4 regions of the Leclercia adecarboxylata genome follow, and region 3 is predicted to be linked to each of the others. Evidence: predicted binding sites of a transcription regulator. Region 3 holds the regulator's gene; each other region holds the start of a gene.
The links. The regulator LexA, encoded in region 3, represses DNA repair genes until DNA is damaged. The targets are predictions, from matches to a motif close to TNCTGTATGTACATACAGNA.
Positions count from the first base shown of each region.

Region 1: sulA (SOS-induced cell division inhibitor SulA) is a predicted target of LexA. The motif match lies at 2,573-2,592, and genes of this name have one in related genera.
Region 2: metR (HTH-type transcriptional regulator MetR) is a predicted target of LexA. The motif match lies at 2,323-2,342, and genes of this name have one in related genera.
Region 4: umuD (translesion error-prone DNA polymerase V autoproteolytic subunit) is a predicted target of LexA. The motif match lies at 2,717-2,736, and genes of this name have one in related genera.

Region 1 covers NZ_CP040889.1:3,787,626-3,792,124, reverse strand. The annotation lists gene yccS (YccS family putative transporter) at 1-1,785, shown strand, start outside; partial or broken gene FHN83_RS19760 (TfoX/Sxy family DNA transformation protein) at 1,770-2,395, opposite strand; gene sulA (SOS-induced cell division inhibitor SulA) at 2,613-3,122, shown strand; gene ompA (porin OmpA) at 3,478-4,499, shown strand, end outside.
Region 2 covers NZ_CP040889.1:1,842,210-1,846,708, forward strand. The annotation lists gene metE (5-methyltetrahydropteroyltriglutamate--homocysteine S-methyltransferase) at 1-2,257, opposite strand, end outside; gene metR (HTH-type transcriptional regulator MetR) at 2,374-3,327, shown strand; gene FHN83_RS10630 (carboxylate/amino acid/amine transporter) at 3,215-4,114, opposite strand; gene yigL (sugar/pyridoxal phosphate phosphatase YigL) at 4,197-4,499, opposite strand, start outside.
Region 3 covers NZ_CP040889.1:2,343,138-2,347,636, forward strand. The annotation lists gene plsB (glycerol-3-phosphate 1-O-acyltransferase PlsB) at 1-1,496, opposite strand, end outside; gene FHN83_RS12990 (diacylglycerol kinase) at 1,652-2,020, shown strand; gene lexA (transcriptional repressor LexA) at 2,130-2,738, shown strand; gene dinF (MATE family efflux transporter DinF) at 2,802-4,121, shown strand; gene FHN83_RS13005 (CsbD family protein) at 4,263-4,472, shown strand.
Region 4 covers NZ_CP040888.1:206,596-211,094, reverse strand. The annotation lists gene FHN83_RS01080 (hypothetical protein) at 1-1,224, opposite strand, end outside; gene FHN83_RS01075 (hypothetical protein) at 1,447-1,800, opposite strand; gene FHN83_RS01070 (hypothetical protein) at 1,954-2,562, opposite strand; gene umuD (translesion error-prone DNA polymerase V autoproteolytic subunit) at 2,756-3,190, shown strand; gene umuC (translesion error-prone DNA polymerase V subunit UmuC) at 3,180-4,433, shown strand; gene FHN83_RS01055 (DsbA family protein) at 4,479-4,499, opposite strand, start outside.

The DNA of each region.
Region 1 (4,499 bases), 1.4 Mb from region 3:
GGCGCATTGCTTATTGCCATCTACACCATGCTGGGGGTATCGCTGTACGACCAGTGGTATCAACAGCCGGTGCTGCTGTTGCTGGGCGCGGTCTGGTATAACCTGCTGACGCTGGCCGGGCATCTCATATTTCCCATTCGCCCGCTGCAGGACAATCTGGCCCGCAGCTACGAGCAACTGGCCCATTACCTTGAGTTAAAGTCCCGGCTGTTCGATCCGGATATCGAAGGTGACGGCCAGGGGCCGCTGTACGATCTGGCGCTGGCGAACGGGCAACTGGTGACAACCTTAAACCAGACCAAGGCCTCGTTACTTACCCGCCTGCGCGGCGATCGCGGTCAGCGCGGCACCCGCCGGACCCTGCACTATTACTTTGTGGCGCAGGATATCCACGAGCGCGCCAGCTCATCGCATATTCAGTACGCCGATCTTCGCGAGAAATTTCGCTACAGCGACGTAATGTTTCGCTTCCAGCGTCTGTTGTCCATGCAGTCGCAGGCCTGCCACCAGCTGTCGCGCTCTATCCTGCTGCGTACCCCTTATCAGCACGATCCGCGATTTGAACGGGCGTTTACCCATCTCGATGCGGCCCTCGACAGGGTTCAGGCCAGCGGTACCTCTGCCGAGCAGATGAAAGCGCTGGGCTTTTTGTTGAATAACCTGCGCGCCATTGATGCCCAGCTCGCCACCATCGAATCCGAACAGGCGCTGGCTACACCCGGTAATGATGTGGAAAATCAGCTTGCGGACGACAGCCTGCATGGTTTTAGCGATATGTGGCTGCGTTTGAGCCGCAACTTTTCCCCGGAATCGGCGCTGTTTCGCCATGCGGTAAGGATGTCCGTGGTGCTCTGCATTGGCTATGCTTTTATACAGATAACCGGCCTGGACCATGGCTACTGGATCCTGCTCACCAGCCTGTTTGTCTGTCAGCCCAACTACAACGCCACCCGGCATCGTCTGGCGCTGCGTATTATCGGCACTCTGGTGGGGGTCGCCATCGGGTTACCCATCCTTTACTTTGTCCCCTCGCTGGAAGGACAGCTGATCTTAATTGTGATCACCGGCGTGCTGTTCTTCGCCTTTCGTAACGTGCAGTATGCGCACGCCACGATGTTTATCACCCTGCTGGTGCTGCTCTGTTTCAACCTGCTCGGGGAAGGCTTTGAAGTTGCCCTGCCTCGCGTCATTGATACCCTGATTGGCTGCGCCATCGCCTGGGCTGCGGTAAGCTTTATCTGGCCGGACTGGCGGTTCCGTAATCTGCCCCGCGTGCTGGATCAGGCCATGAACGCCAACTGCCGTTATCTTGATGCTATCCTGGAGCAGTATCATCAGGGGCGTGATAACCGCCTGGCGTATCGTATCGCACGACGTGACGCCTATAACCGCGACGCGGAGCTGGCGTCGGTGGTGTCGAATATGTCTACGGAACCGAGGGCAACAGCGGAAACCCGGGAAGTCGCGTTCCGTCTGCTGTGCCTGAACCATACGTTTACCAGCTATATCGCCGCACTGGGCGCACACCGCGAGCGGCTCACCAGCCCCGCAATCCTCGGATTACTGGACGATGCTGTCTGCTACGTTGATGATGCGCTACATCAACGCCCCGCGGATGAGCCTCGTGTTCAGCAGGCCTTAACCGAACTGGCGCAACGCATTTCACATATCGAGCCGGGAGCCGAGAGCAAAGCGCCTCTGGTTCTGCAGCAAATCGGTCTGCTTATCGCGTTGCTGCCAGAAATTTGTCGATTACAGCAGCACGTTAATCAACTGCCGGAGTGAGCACTGCTCTCTGCCGGCAGTCTTTTGTACCACTCCACCAGCTCCCGGCGTCTTATCTCCGGGAGCGCTGCGACGTGTAATCCGGTGATTGCCCCCTCCAGCGCAAACAGCACCTTGTAACTCAGGTGCTTGTTGAGCGCCCTGATCTGAGCCAGCACTGTTCAGCCCCCAGTGTGCGTAATGCCTCTTCGGTGGTGATGCCCGCCTCAAACAGCAGGATTTCGAGTTGAAAGGTGAGATTGGGTAAATCTTTCAGGCGCTCGCGTTTGTAGCGTTCACAGCGTTCCCGCCGCGCAGCTTCCAGGGCAAACGAGGAGAGTTGCAGCAATTTCTCCTGATCCTGCCAGAGCCCTTCATCGACGCGATAATAATTCAACAAAACGGGCCGCCCCCGCTTCACCAGCGACAGGAAAGAAGAGGCATGCTTTACACAGTAAGACGCGCTCTCTTCGCAGGCACGCAGATACAACTCCCCCTCCGACACCATGGCAAAAACCGTGTCATCAACCGCCAGGGTGTATCCGCCAAACAGGGCGCGATAATGAACTTCGCCGAGGGGTGAAAGATATTTTGCAGATTGATAGATCCGTTCATAAGATAATTTTTTCATGATATTTCCCTTTTAAATCATGGCGTAATGGTTGAGTCGAGTATTAACGGATCCGTTAGCCAGAAAATAGGTAACTTACGATCGAACGGCAAGGTGAATTTTCAATACGCCTGAATTACAAACCAAATTTGCGAGGAGCTTTCCGAAAATGAGGTTGATCTTTAGTCGCACAGGAGTTACTGTATATCCATACAGTAACTACAGGGCTGGATTGATTATGTACTCTTCAGGCTATGCAAACCGTTCAACAACTTTCTCTACTTCCGCTGGCAAAAGCGCGATGAACTCCGCGGCGCAAATGTCCACCGGGCTGATTAGTGAAGTGCTCTACCGTGAAGACCAGCCCATGATGACGCAGCTGTTATTGCTGCCACTGTTGCAACAGCTTGGTCAGCAGTCGCGCTGGCAGTTGTGGCTCACGCCACAGCAGAAATTAAGTCGGGAATGGGTGCAATCCGCAGGCTTGCCGCTAACGAAAGTGATGCAGATTAGTCAGATGGATCCATGCCATACTGTAGACTCAATGGCGAGGGCGCTGCGTACCGGAAATTACAGCGTAGTGATTGGCTGGTTTACGCATGAGTTGACGGAATCGGAACAACACCGTCTGGCTGAAGCTGCCGAAGAAGGGAATGCACTCGGCTTCATTATGCGTCCCATTCGAATGAACACTTTGAGCAACGGACACCTTTCTGGGCTAAAAATTCACTCGAATTTGTATCATTGAGTAAAAATAAGAGTTTTCCTGGAATTTTTTTTGCCGTATCTGTACGCCGTTGGTTCCCTGTGTAAAAGCCGCGAAAAGTCTTGTCTGCCGCGGCTTTCTCCATTTTAGCACGCCTCAAATTGCGCAATAAATGTTAAATATTGTGTATACAAAACTTTTTTTTTCATATGCCTGACGGAGTTCACACTTGTAAGTTTTCAGGTACGTTGTAGACTTTACATCGCCAGGGGTGCTCGGCCTAAACCGAAGATATCGGTAAGTTTTACTCTTTGTCCCCGCCCCCCGGTGAAGGATTTAACCGTGACTCTCATTGAGATTCTCATGGCGATTTTTGGATGATAACGAGGCGCAAAAAATGAAAAAGACAGCTATCGCGATTGCAGTGGCACTGGCAGGTTTCGCTACCGTAGCGCAGGCCGCTCCAAAAGATAATACCTGGTACGCAGGTGGTAAACTGGGCTGGTCTCAGTTCCACGACACCGGCTGGTATAACGACGCTCTGAACAACGACGGCCCAACTCACGAAAGCCAGCTGGGCGCAGGCGCGTTCGGTGGTTATCAGGTTAACCCATACGTTGGTTTCGAAATGGGTTACGACTGGCTGGGCCGTATGCCTTACAAAGGCGACAACGTTAACGGCGCATTCAAAGCTCAAGGCGTTCAGCTGACTGCTAAACTGGGCTACCCAGTAAATGACGCTGTAGACATCTACACCCGTCTGGGCGGCATGGTATGGCGTGCAGACTCCAGCAACAGCATCGCTGGCGACGACCACGACACTGGCGTATCCCCAGTATTCGCTGGTGGCGTTGAGTGGGCTATGACCCGTGACATCGCTACCCGTCTGGAATACCAGTGGGTTAACAACATCGGCGACGGCAACACCGTTGGTGTTCGTCCAGACAACGGCATGCTGAGCGTAGGTGTTTCTTACCGCTTCGGTCAGGCTGAGCCAGCACCAGTTGTTGCTCCAGCTCCAGCACCAGCTCCAGAAGTACAGACCAAGCACTTCACTCTGAAGTCTGACGTTCTGTTCAACTTCAACAAAGCAACTCTGAAACCAGAAGGCCAGCAGGCACTGGATCAGCTGTACACCCAGCTGAGCAACCTGGATCCGAAAGACGGTTCCGTAGTGGTTCTGGGCTTCACCGACCGTATCGGTTCTGACGCTTACAACCAGGGTCTGTCTGAGAAACGTGCTCAGTCCGTTGTTGATTACCTGATCTCTAAAGGTATCCCGGCTAACAAGATCTCCCCACGTGGTATGGGCGAATCTAACCCAGTTACCGGTTCTACCTGTGACAACGTGAAACCTCGCGCTGCACTGATCGACTGCCTGGCTCCAGATCGTCGCGTAGAGATCGAAGTTAAAGGCAT
Region 2 (4,499 bases), 500 kb from region 3:
CCTGGCGCAAATTCTGCGCTGCTTTAACCATGTTCGCCAGCGCGGCGCGGGTTTCTGGCCAGCCGCGGGTTTTGAGGCCGCAGTCCGGGTTCACCCACAGGCGCCCGGCCGGGATACGCTGGGCCGCTTTCTGCAGCAGGGCTTCGATCCACTCTACGCTGGGCACGTTCGGGGAGTGAATGTCGTATACGCCCGGCCCGATTTCGTTCGGGTAGTTGAACTCTTCAAACGACTCCAGCAGCTCCATATCGGACCGTGAGGTTTCGATGGTGATCACGTCGGCATCCAGCGCGGCGATGGAATCCATGATGTCGTTGAACTCGCAGTAACACATGTGGGTGTGGATCTGGGTATCATCCTTGGCCACCGCGGCGTTAATGCGGAAGGCCTCCACGCCCCATGCCAGATAGGCATCCCAGTCGCTGCGACGCAGCGGCAGACCTTCGCGCAGCGCCGGTTCGTCAATCTGGATAATGCCGATGCCCGCCGCTTCCAGATCCGCCACTTCATCGCGCAGCGCCAGGGCGATTTGCTTGGCGATGGTTTCACGGGTCACGTCTTCACGCGGGAAGGACCAGCAGAGGATGGTCACCGGACCGGTCAGCATGCCCTTCACCGGCTTGTCGGTCAGGGACTGGGCATACTTCGCCCACTCCACGGTGATCGCTTCCGGGCGGCTGACGTCGCCGATCACCACCGGCGGCTTCACGCAGCGGGAGCCGTAGCTCTGCACCCAGCCGTTCTGGGTAAAGACGAAGCCGTCCAGGTGTTCACCGAAGTATTCAACCATGTCGTTACGCTCGGCTTCGCCGTGAACCAGCACGTCCAGACCCAGGCGCTCCTGCTCCACAATCGCCTGTTTGATGTGTTCAGCGATGCCGGTGCGGTAGTTGCCCGCATCCAGGTTGCCCTTTTTGAAGTCCAGCCGCAGGCCGCGGATCTCGGTGGTCTGCGGGAAGGAGCCGATAGTGGTGGTCGGCCATGCCGGAAGCTTAAAGCGCGCGCGCTGGGCTTCAGCACGCACTTCATAGGCGCTCTGGCGCTGGCTGTCCTGAGCGGTGATAGCGGCCAGACGCTTCGCCACCGCCGCATTGTGCACGCGGGTCGAGTGGCGACGGGCCTGGATTGGCGCGCTCCACGCGGTAATCGCCGTGGTATCGCCGCTGTTCAGCGCATCGCGCAGCAGGGCCAGCTCTTCACACTTTTGCAGGGCGAAGGCAAACCAGCTCTTCACTTCCTCATCCAGCCGGGTTTCGACGCTCAGATCGATCGGGCTGTGCAGCAGAGAGCAGGATGAGGCCACCCACAGATCACGAACGCCTGCGATGTCTTTAATCTGAGCATATTTTTCGGTCAGATCGGCACGCCAGACGTTACGACCATTTACCAGACCCGCAGAGAGCAGCCAGTCGGACGGCAGGCGGGCATTCAGTTCCGCCACATCATCTTTACCCTGCACCAGGTCAACGTGCAGGCCCTGCACCGGCAGCGCGGTGATGGTGTCGAGGTTCGGCGTGACGCCTTCAAAATAGGTGGTGAGCAGCAGCTTCACCTGACCCGCGAGGGTGTCGTAAGCCGGTTTGAAGGCATCCAGCCACGCCTGCGGTAGCTCCAGCACCAGGGCCGGCTCGTCGATCTGTACCCACTCCACGCCGCGTTTTGCCAGCTCGCCCAGCACCTGCTGGTACACCGGGAGGATGTCATTCAGCAGGCTCAGGCGGTCAAACTGCTCGCCCTTCACCTTGCCCAGCCAGAGATAAGTGACCGGCCCCAGCAGAACAGGTTTTACCTTGTGGCCCAGGGCCAGCGCTTCGTCCACTTCGTCCAGCAGTTGGGTCCAGGTCAGTCTGAACTGCTGGCCTTTCACAAATTCCGGCACCATGTAGTGGTAGTTGGTGTTGAACCATTTGGTCATTTCCGCTGCGGCTGCCGGTTCACCGGTGGGGGCGCGGCCACGGCCAATGCGGAACAGGGTGTCAAGATCGACCGATCCATCTTTGTTCTGATGACGAGCCGGCACGTTGCCAAGCAGCAGGCTGGTAGTCAGAACATGGTCGTACCAGGCGAAATCGCCCACCGGCAGCAGATCCACGCCTGCCTGTTTTTGCTGATCCCAGTGACGGGCGCGCAGCTCGCGGCCGACGGCCAGCAGCTCGTCACGGGTGGCGCTGCCCGCCCAGTAGCTCTCTTGCGCTTTTTTCAGCTCGCGACGAAGACCGACGCGCGGGAAACCGAGGGTGTGATTAATGATTGTCATGATATGTCCCCTGTGAATTTTTAGGATTTAGCCGTCCAGATGTTTACACTTCCATAATGTGAAGGTACTGTATATTCCTCAAGCGCAAATTGCTCATGGCGAAGTGAAGGACATTCATGATCGAGATTAAACACCTGAAAACGCTCCAGGCGTTGCGGAACTGCGGTTCTCTTGCGGCGGCAGCGGCCACGCTGCATCAGACCCAGTCCGCCCTTTCCCACCAGTTCAGCGATCTGGAACAGCGCCTTGGCTTTCGTCTGTTTGTGCGTAAGAGTCAGCCACTACGCTTTACGCCGCAGGGTGAGATCCTGCTGCAGCTGGCGAATCAGGTGTTGCCGCAGATCGCCAGCGCGTTGCAGGCCTGCCATGAACCGCAGCAGACCCGACTGCGCATCGCCATCGAGTGTCACAGCTGTATCCAGTGGCTGACCCCCGCGCTTGAGAACTTCCGCCAGCGGTGGCCGCAGGTGGAGATGGACTTTAAATCCGGGGTGACCTTTGATCCACAGCCCTCCCTCCAGCAGGGCGAGCTGGATCTGGTCATGACCTCGGATATTCTGCCGCGCAGTGGCCTGCACTATTCGCCAATGTTTGATTTTGAAGTGCGCCTGGTGCTGGCCCCGGATCACCCGCTGGCCTCCAGAACGCGCATTACGCCGGAAGATCTGGCGACCGAAACGCTGCTGATCTACCCGGTTCAGCGCAGTCGTCTGGATATCTGGCGTCACTTCCTGCAGCCGGCCGGCATCAGCCCGCAGCTGAAAAGCGTGGATAACACCCTGCTGCTGATTCAGATGGTGGCGGCCAGAATGGGTATCGCGGCGCTGCCGCACTGGGTGGTGGAGAGCTTTGAACGCCAGGGTCTGGTGGTGACCAAAACCCTGGGCGAGGGATTGTGGAGCCGGTTGTACGCCGCCGTGCGCGACGGCGAGCAGCGACAACCGATTACCGAAGCCTTTATTCGCTCAGCGCGGAATCACGCTTGCGATCATCTGCCATTTGTCCGGAGCGCGGAGCGACCCAACGGCGATGTACCCACAGTGAAGCCAGGATCACCGTCCCCCCAATAATGAAACTAGGCCAGTGCGGCTGTTCCTGCCAGATGGCGAGGTTCACCAGCAGGCCCGCAGGGACGTGAACGTTGTTCATAATCCCGAGCGTCCCGGCGTCCACCTGCGTGGCGCCATAGTTCCACATGAAGTAACCCAGCCCCGATGCCACTACGCCCAGCCACACCAGCACGCTCCACTGCAGCGTGGTGGTCGGCAGCTTCTGTGGGTTCCCCAGCATGAACCACGCCGCAACCGCAACGATTGCCGCTCCCATATAGAACCAGGCAAAGGCGTTATGCTGCGGCATCGGACGGGTTTCCATCAGACGTTTGTAGCCCACCATGCCGATGGCAAAGCTGATATTGGCGAGCTGGACGAACATCAGCCCGGTCCAGAAATGGTCGCTTACTTTGTCGTAGCGAATGATCGCCGCGCCCACCACCGCCAGCGCCGCGCTCAGCAGATAGCCCCAGCGCAGGCGGCGTTTGCTGAGCAGATCGTAAATCAGGGTGATATAGAGCGGGGTGAGAACGGTGAACAGCAGGAATTCCGATACCGACAGGTAGACGTAAGCCCGGAAGCTGAACAGATACATGATGCCGAGCTGCATCGCCCCCACCAGCATGTAGAGCAGAATGGTTTTCAACGTTTGCCCGCGCGTACGCAGGAACGGCAGGAACACCAGCGCCGCCAGCCCCACGCGCATCAGCACCGAGAAGTAGCTGTCGACATGGCCGGCAAGGTATTCGCCGATCAGGCTAAAAGAGAAGGCCCACAGGATAGTGGTGATAATGAGTAGCGCCACAATGCTTGTCTCTTGAAAAGATGGACAGGCATTGTAGCGAACTCTTCGGTTGACAACTGAACGTTAAATAACCAGGTGAAGATTATTCAAGAAACAGCTTACGCAGGTATTTTGGCACCGCGTTGTCAGCGTTGGTGCCGATCACTTCCAGCTCCGGGTGGAGATCTTTCAGGCGCTGGTGAGCGTTTTCCATGATGCAGCCCTTACCCGCCATCGACAGCATCTCGGCGTCGTTCATGCCGTCGCCAAAGGCGATGCAGTCCCGCAGATCAAAGCCCAGACGTTTAGCCACCGCTTCCAGGGCATGCCCCTTGGAGACACCGCCCGCCATCACTTCCAGACAGGTCAGCGTGGAGAAGCTGACGTTAACCCGGTCGCCCCAGCG
Region 3 (4,499 bases):
GCCGGACGCACCGCTTCGATGGGATCGATAGACTCGCGCCACTCCGGTACCCGGTTGTTAAGGTAGGTCATCAGCGGCATCGGTTCGCCGAAGTTAACATACCCCTGGCCGAGGTTACGCAGCTTGCTTAAGCCGCGCAGCATCTGCAGCAGGCTCTCTTTTTCTTTGGTAGCACCGCGCAGCTCTTTGGCGTAAGTGCCCACTTCCATCACGTGCTCGTAACCGATGTAAATCGGCACCAGGGTGATAGGGCGCGTGCCGCCGCGCAGCATCGCCTGAATGGTCATCGACAGGGTGCCAGTCTTCGGATCGAGCAGACGCCCGGTACGGGAACGGCCGCCCTCCACGAAGTACTCGACGGAATAGCCGCGGCTGAACAGCTCACCAAGGTATTCACGGAACACGGTGGAGTAGAGCTTGTTGCCTTTGAAGGTACGACGAATAAAGAACGCACCCAGTCGACGGAAGATCGGGCCTGCTGGCCAGAAGTTGAGGTTAATGCCCGCCGCAATGTGCGGTGGCACCAGCCCCTGATGGTAGAGCACGTACGAGAGCAGCAGATAGTCCATGTGGCTGCGGTGGCAGGGCACGTAGACGATCTCATGGCCGTCGTGGGCCAGCTGGCGCACGCGCTCGGCGTTGTGCACGTTGATGCCCTGATAGAGACGGTTCCAGGTGAAGCTCAGGATACGGTCGCTCAGGCGGATCATCTCGTAGGAGAAGTTGGCGGCAATCTCTTCCATCAGGGCGATGGCGTTTTGTTGCGCCTTCTCATGGGAGATCTTTTTGCTGCGCGCTTCGTCTTCGACGGCACGGGCGATGGCTTTTGACGCCAGCAGTTTGTTGAACAGATCCTGGCGAGCAGGCAGGCGCGGGCCTACCGCGGCAAGACGCTGACGGGCAAAGTGCATACGCGCCACGCGGGCCAGCTTCTGGGCGATGGTTTTATCCGTACCGTGCTCATCGGCCATGCGGCGCAGTGAAACCGACGGTGAAAAACGGACAAAGCTGTCGCGGCCCAGCCAGTTGACGGCGAAAAACTTCTGTACCCCGTTAAGCATGCGCAACGGCGGGTTCTCTTCGCCTTTGTCGCGCCCCGGGCGACGGCCAAACATCACTGATACCGGCACCATCTGCACATCCAGCAGCGGATTGCTGCGGTGCAGGTCGAGGTAGTCATGGAACAGCTTGATCGACTCTTCTTTCGGCGTGTACCAGGTGAAGACGCGAGGACCGCCGTGGATAAAGATGTAGCGTGGCAGCAGGGTGCCGTCGATCTCCAGCGGCTCCAGCGGATCCGGGAGATCGTGCGCCAGGCACTGGGCGCGCAGCGTCAGCAAGTCGGCCTTCGAGTTGTAAGGCAAAACGTACATAATAGGACGCGAGGTATCGAGTCCCAATTCCAGGGTTGGAACCGCCGGAATAGACTTGCTTTTTACCAGGACGCTTAATGGTAAATTAAGTAATTTGTAGTAAATTCGTGGCCAGCCAGACATAAACGATGTAAAGCCTCTGGTTAAAAATGCAATTGCGGCGCAAGGATAACAGAAAGCGCGCAAAATTTCTGTTGTTACCCGTCATACTTCCGGTGGCTGCGCCAGGCGCTTAAACCACCGTTTCTGACGCTATTTTCGAAGAAAGGTTTCTTTTAATGGCCAACAATACCACTGGGTTAACCCGAATTATTAAAGCTGCCGGCTATTCATGGAAAGGCATTCGTGCTGCCTGGATCAATGAAGCCGCTTTTCGCCAGGAGGGGGTTGCTGTCATCGCGGCGATTATTATTGCCTGCTGGCTGGACGTTGATCCCATCACCCGCGTACTGCTGATTGGCTCGGTGATGTTGGTGATGATAGTCGAAATTCTGAACAGCGCGATCGAGGCGGTGGTCGATCGTATTGGTAGTGACTACCACGAGCTGTCGGGGCGGGCGAAAGACATGGGCTCCGCCGCTGTGCTGATGGCGATTATCGTTGCCCTGTTTACCTGGGTCACGCTGCTTTGGGGACATTTGCGATAAGCCTTCAGAAACCGAACAAGTCTCTGGTTTTTTATGCGGTTTGTGGTTCCAAAATCACCTTTAGCTGTATATACTCACAGCATAACTGTATATACACCCAGGGGGCGGAATGAAAGCGTTAACGACCAGGCAGCAAGAGGTGTTTGATCTCATTCGGGATCATATCGGCCAGACGGGAATGCCGCCGACGCGTGCAGAAATTGCGCAGCGTCTGGGCTTCCGTTCTCCAAACGCCGCTGAAGAGCACCTTAAAGCCCTGGCGCGTAAGGGTGTGCTTGAGATTGTGTCCGGCGCTTCGCGTGGTATCCGTCTGCTGGTTGAAGCAGAAGAGGGCCTTCCGCTCGTCGGTCGCGTCGCTGCGGGGGAACCGCTGCTGGCGCAACAGCACATTGAAGGCCACTATCAGGTCGATCCTGGCATGTTCAAACCGAGCGCGGACTTCTTGCTGCGCGTCAGCGGGATGTCCATGAAGGATATCGGGATTCTGGACGGCGATCTGCTGGCGGTACATAAAACGCAGGACGTGCGCAACGGCCAGGTCGTTGTGGCGCGCATCGATGACGAAGTCACCGTTAAGCGCCTGAAGAAACAGGGCAACACGGTGCAGCTCCTGCCGGAAAACAACGAGTTTTCCCCGATTGTTGTCGATCTGCGTGAACATAACTTCTCCATCGAAGGGCTGGCGGTAGGCGTCATCCGCAACGGTGAATGGTTATAACGTCTTCCTGACAGACTGCGGCAACGCCGCAGTCTGCTTTTCCCGTCTCTCCCGGTCATACACATGTCTCTGCTGACTGCTTCAGACAAGGCGTTATGGCGTCTTGCCCTCCCGATGATCGTCTCCAATATCAGCGTCCCTCTGCTGGGGCTGGTGGACACTGCCGTCATCGGTCATCTGGATTCTCCTGTCTATCTTGGCGGTGTCGCCATCGGTGCGACGGCGACCAGCTTCCTGTTTATGCTGCTGCTCTTTTTGCGCATGAGCACCACCGGCCTGACTGCCCAGGCGTATGGCGCGAAAGATCCGCTGCGTCTGGCCCGGGCGCTGGTGCAGCCGCTGATCCTGGCTCTCGGTGCCGGGCTGCTGATTGTGCTGCTGCGCACGCCGCTTATCGACCTGGCGCTGCATATCGTAGGCGGCAGCGAGGATGTACTGCATCAGGCGCGACGCTTCCTTGAGATCCGCTGGCTCAGCGCCCCGGCATCGCTGGCTAATCTGGTGCTGCTCGGCTGGCTGCTGGGGGTCCAGTATGCCCGCGCGCCGGTGATCCTGCTGGTGGTGGGGAACCTGCTCAATATCGTGCTGGATCTGTGGCTGGTGATGGGGCTACAGATGAACGTCCAGGGCGCAGCCCTGGCGACCGCTATCGCCGAATACGCCACTTTGCTCATAGGCCTGTGGATGGTCTGGCGGGTACTGGCCCTGCGCGGTATTTCGCTGGCGCTGCTGAAGGCGAGCTGGCGCGGGAATATCCGCAAGCTGCTGGCCCTCAATCGCGACATCATGCTGCGCTCGCTGTTGCTACAACTCTGCTTCGGGGCGCTGACGGTGCTGGGCGCGCGGCTGGGGCCGGAGATTATCGCCGTCAACGCCGTTCTGATGACGCTGTTGACCTTTACCGCCTACGCGCTGGATGGCTTTGCCTATGCGGTTGAGGCGCACTCCGGGCAGGCCTATGGCGCACGCGAAAGCGGCCAGCTGCGCGAGGTGTGGCGGGCAGCCTGCCGTCAGTCTGGTATGGTGGCGCTGGCCTTCGCCCTTGTCTATGCTCTGGCTGGCAACCAAATCGTTGCGCTGCTGACCTCTTTGCCCGAGCTGCGGGCGCTGGCGAGCCATTACCTTATCTGGCAGGTGGTTCTGCCGATGGTGGGCGTCTGGTGCTATCTGCTGGATGGCATGTTTATCGGCGCAACCCGGGGAGCCGAGATGCGCAACAGCATGGCCGTCGCGGCCGCCGGTTTTGGCCTCACGCTCTTTACCCTGCCGTGGCTCGGCAACCACGGCCTGTGGTTGGCGTTGAGCGTCTTCCTGGCCCTGCGGGGCCTGTCTCTGGCCTGGATCTGGCGGCGTCACTGGCGCAACGGCACCTGGTTTCAGTAGCGGCTTCGTCTGACGAAATGGTAAAAGATTCCGAATAACAAACCCAACGCCGCAGGCTTATCTATAATTATTATCACGTCCAGCACGAAATGAACTTCAGGACGAACTTAACCTTAACGACCGAACGAAGAGGAATCGATGATGAATAAAGACCAAGTCGGCGGTAACTGGAAGCAATTCAAAGGTAAAGTAAAAGAACAGTGGGGTGACCTGACTGACGATGACATGACCGTTATCGAAGGTAAACGTGACCAGCTGGTGGGTAAAATTCAGGAACGCTATGGATACGAGAAAGACCAGGCGGAGAAAGAAGTTGGTGACTGGGAAACCCGTAACAACTACCGCTGGTAAGTAACTACTACCCGCAGGTACATGGAT
Region 4 (4,499 bases), on a different replicon from region 3:
GCCATCAATCCCCTGGAAATGTGCTTCCTGTTCGCTGGCGGAAGGGAATAGCTGCGAAGCCCCAAGATGGCTTTCTACCGAAGAGTAAACCTGATGAATATTTTGACCGTCCCGGACCAGAAGGAATACAACCCGGTTCCTGTCATTGCGGACATGATTTTCCCAGGGATCGCGGTAATCGATATAACGTCGTGTTGTGGCCATACATACGATGGAACGTTCGGACGGAAAAATCTGCTCCACCAGCCCGGGGCTGGTTCGTAAAGTTTCATGAAATTTTTCCATATCAGAGAAGTCGAACCAGCTATCGAGATCGCACCATACGGCCAGCTCTTCATCCACCATCAGCTTTGCCTGAACGACCTGGAGCGGGAGGTGTGATGGAGCGGATTCACCCTTCACGATATTCACTACCTCAACGTCTTTGCCGGTATACAGTTCCAGACTGCCAACGCCATCGTGGATTTTCTTCACATATTCCATGGCTTCTTCTGTAGTGGCCAGACTTGCCGCTGCAACTTCCTCGAAATAGGGCAGCATTCTTTTGCTGGCATTAGCGATTGCCTGCGTTCGTTGTGTGATGATTTTGCTGATGGCTGTGCTGATCTGCCCTTCTTTTAAGGCCGCTTCTCTGATTTGTTCAATGCGGGTATCTGAAATACCAGAGGACAGAGCATTTTGAACTGATCCAATCGCCAGTGAGGTTACCGCCTGCTGCTCTTGTGGGGGCACTAACGCAACGCTAAGGCCCGTCACAGGGTTTTCACGGTCATCTGTACCTAATTGCTCAATCGCAAGGTCACGGAGCCCCTGAGCATCGCTCACGAGGGCTGTAAGCGATGCCTGTAGGCTATTCACTTCTTCCTGAGCTTGTCTGAGTTCAGCATCCCGGATTACCTTATGGTCGGGTTCAAATACAAAACTGGACAGAAAATCCTTAACCAGGAAGCGATGCTCTCGCATTTCTTTGCCACGTTCCCTACGGTTGCCGCTGCTGTCTTCAGTGACAATAGCTACAGTCTGACCGTAAACGCGGGGATGGGCGCGTAGAATCACTGTGTGCAGCTTATCTTCAACGTAACGCAAAGACGTAATGAGCAGCGTATCCCCTGCCACAATACCCTCTTCAGGGATGCTGTCAGTGGACGTCCAGTACTGACCCGCCAGCAAAGAATGAAATCGCTCTAAACGGTCAATGTTATTTTTGCTGACCAGGTCACCCATATACCTTTCCTTCCAGATTCGTATGTTAGGTGAATCATACCAGATTGCACTTACCGTCTAATAACTCAAAAAACACCAACTTCGGCATTCACTAGAAATGAATCCGTCCACTATTATTCATTAATTAAATAGATTCTTAGATATGAATAGCGCATTGCTTTTAAAGCAGGTTTCGCAAAGGGTTAAAAAAGGCTTCTTAAGTGAAGCCTTTAATAATAAATGCTACTTATCTTCAGAGGGATACATTTCCCAGTATTTATTACGTACATTAACAAGGCAATGGTCTGCTGTTTCTGAAGCGCCTTTGTCGCGGTTTACAAAGGCTTCTGCAACTTCATCCAACTTATCCGGTACCGTATTTAATGGTAATGCCTGCTTCAGGTTGGTGGTTACCAGTTCCTTTGCTTTATCATGATTAAGTTCAGTTCGGATGCTTGCATCTTTACAAATATCATCAACCTTACCATCAAGAATAATGTTTGGGATAGGTTCGTTTTCAACTTTATGTGTAGTATTAGCAGAGGAGCCAAAAGCGACTGACATCATCGCACACAGCAGAATATTTTTTAATTTCATAGTTCACTCCATTATGACTATTGATATCTACTTATGAAGTATTAGTTATATCATGTTTGCCGTCAAAACATAGAACCCACTGTTTTGACTTTAAACATATCATGCTACAACGTTTTTTTGCACGTGACTTTAGTAGGCATGATTTATGAGGTTTCAGCAGGACGTCAGATTGTTGTCGATCCAGTATTGATGCAAGCCTACCGTCCATTTCTTCGATAAGGCCGAAAGTAAAAGCGCTAAACCACAGCAGTTACCAGGAGTAAAAATTCGTATGGGATCTGGAGAACCGACTTTAACACTCATAATGAACTCCAGAATGTTGCCATGGCATAGACTATTTCTAAGCCTGACGATATCTGCTTCAGGTTTTTTACCAGCGTCTATCTTTGCCAACATATTCTTCTCGGCTGGAAATGACAGTAATTCTATCGGCATCCCTTCCTGCTTAGCCTTTCGCATTAAAGCGTTACTCATTACTGACGTACCATCTAAGTCCACCAGTACAGGAACTGACTGCTGAACGTTAACAGTTGATTTCAACTTCAGCGTAACCCTGAGTGATGTTTCGATCCCATTCAGAAAGCTCGTACAGGCCGGTAACCATAGACCATGATGCAGCGCCTCGGTTGCTTGTTTAAAAAACCAGTCAATCACGGGGACAGTGCAATGCTCATAATAGTGATTTACCTCGCTGAACCTTGCCATATAAGCATCGTACTCAGCCTGGTCTTCAGGAGATAAAAAATTTGGTGGGAGGAGCATCAGAATCCTTTCATCCTAGCTTGTATACCTTCTTCGTAGGCCAGCTCGCCATTATCGGTAAAAGATGGTTTTTGATGTTTATGATAAAGCTTAATTTTTCGTCAGGCTTGATAGCGTTACCGGAGAGATTTGATCTTTTCTCTTCAACTCGCAATACTGTTTATACATACAGTACAGGAATTCGAGTGTAGCTATGTCTGTTATCCTTGAGCACATTAGCAACAAGCCTTACGAAATGGCACCTTTTTTCAGTGATTTACTAAGCTGTGGAGTGATGAGTCCGTGCGCCGGGCATGAAGATAATGAATTAAATTTGCATGAATATGTAGTCCGCAACCGCCCCTCAACCTTCTTTGTCAGGGCGGCGGGCCTCAGTATGATCAATGCCGGTATCAATGATGGAGCAATACTGGTTGTGGATCGGTCTTTAACAGCACGACACGGCTCTATCGTCGTTGCGCTGGTGGATGGAGAGTTTACGGTAAAGATCTTACACACGTATCCTGAGCTGCTTTTGATGCCTTCTAATCCAGCCTATAAGCCGATACGTGTAAATCCTGAATCCCTTGAGATATGGGGCGTCGTCACCTTTGCACTGAATCAGTTCAGCCATGTACATGCACGTTGATATTAACGGAGCCTATGCGGCATTTGAGTGTGCGATGGATCCCAAGCTGTCAAAAAAGCCGCTCATCATAGCCAGCAATAACGATTCGTCCGTCATTGCAATGAATAAACTGGCTAAAAGCGTTGGTATTAAGCGTGGGACCCCAATTTTTAAGTGCAGGGATTTGATTCAGCAACACCGGATCGAAGTCCGGAGCTCTAACTTTACTTTGTATGAAGACTACTCAAATCGCTTCCATGAAACGCTGGAAAGCTTCGCGCCTCAATCGAGTCGATATAGCATAGATGAAAATTTCATGTTATTGAAAAACATGAACAAGATAATAGATTATGAAGATTACGGCCGGTTGATCAGAAGTACACTTCTTCATAATCTGTCCCTTACCTGTGGTGTGGGTTGTTCAAGCACCAAAACCCTCGCTAAATTATGCACCTATGCGAGCAAACGATGGGCAGCTACAGGCGGGGTTGTAGTTTTGACTGATCAGGCCAGGATCAGGAAGCTCCTGAGCCTGATCAGTACCAGAGAAATATGGGGTATTGGTCGAAAGATTAGTGAACGCCTGTCGGCTTTCGGGATCATCACTGCCGGTGATTTTTATAATAGCGACGTTCGCTTTTTACGTAAAAGCTTTGGCGTTGAAATCGAGCGTACCTGGCGGGAACTGCATGGCGAACCATGTTTCCGGCTGCACGAGTCTCCTCCTGTCAGGCAACAGATTATCGTTTCCAGAAGTTTTGGTCAGCGCCTTAATGAGATAGGCAAGCTACATGAGGCAGTTTCATTTTTTACCGCCCGGGCGGCAGAGCAGCTGCGCAAGGATGGCTCGTGGACCCGTCAAATCACAGTCTTCATTCAGAGTAGCAATTATGCGCAAGGTGAAAACCGCTACAGCAATTGTGGTATCGAGCCGCTTACCGCTACACAGGACACCCGCGATCTGGTTGATGCAGCCATGACCATCCTGAACCGCATTTACAGACCCGGGATAGCGTATGCGAAAGCAGGGGTAATGCTCTCCGCTATGACTGACGGCACAGAGCAACTCAGCCTGTTTGATACTCGCCCGGCCAGGCCTGGCAGTCAGGCACTGATGAAAGTTATGGACCGGTTCAATAAAGAAAAGCGCGGAGCTCTGTTTTTACTGGGGGAAGGCATTCAACAGGATTTTCGTATGAAGCAGGCCATGCTATCACCGAGATATACGACCCGCTGGGATGAATTACTCGTTGTAAAAGCGTAGCGGCCATGACCGGCATGGCCGTACTCATCAAATGTGAAAGTAACTTTAGGCCCCGCGAGCTTTTTC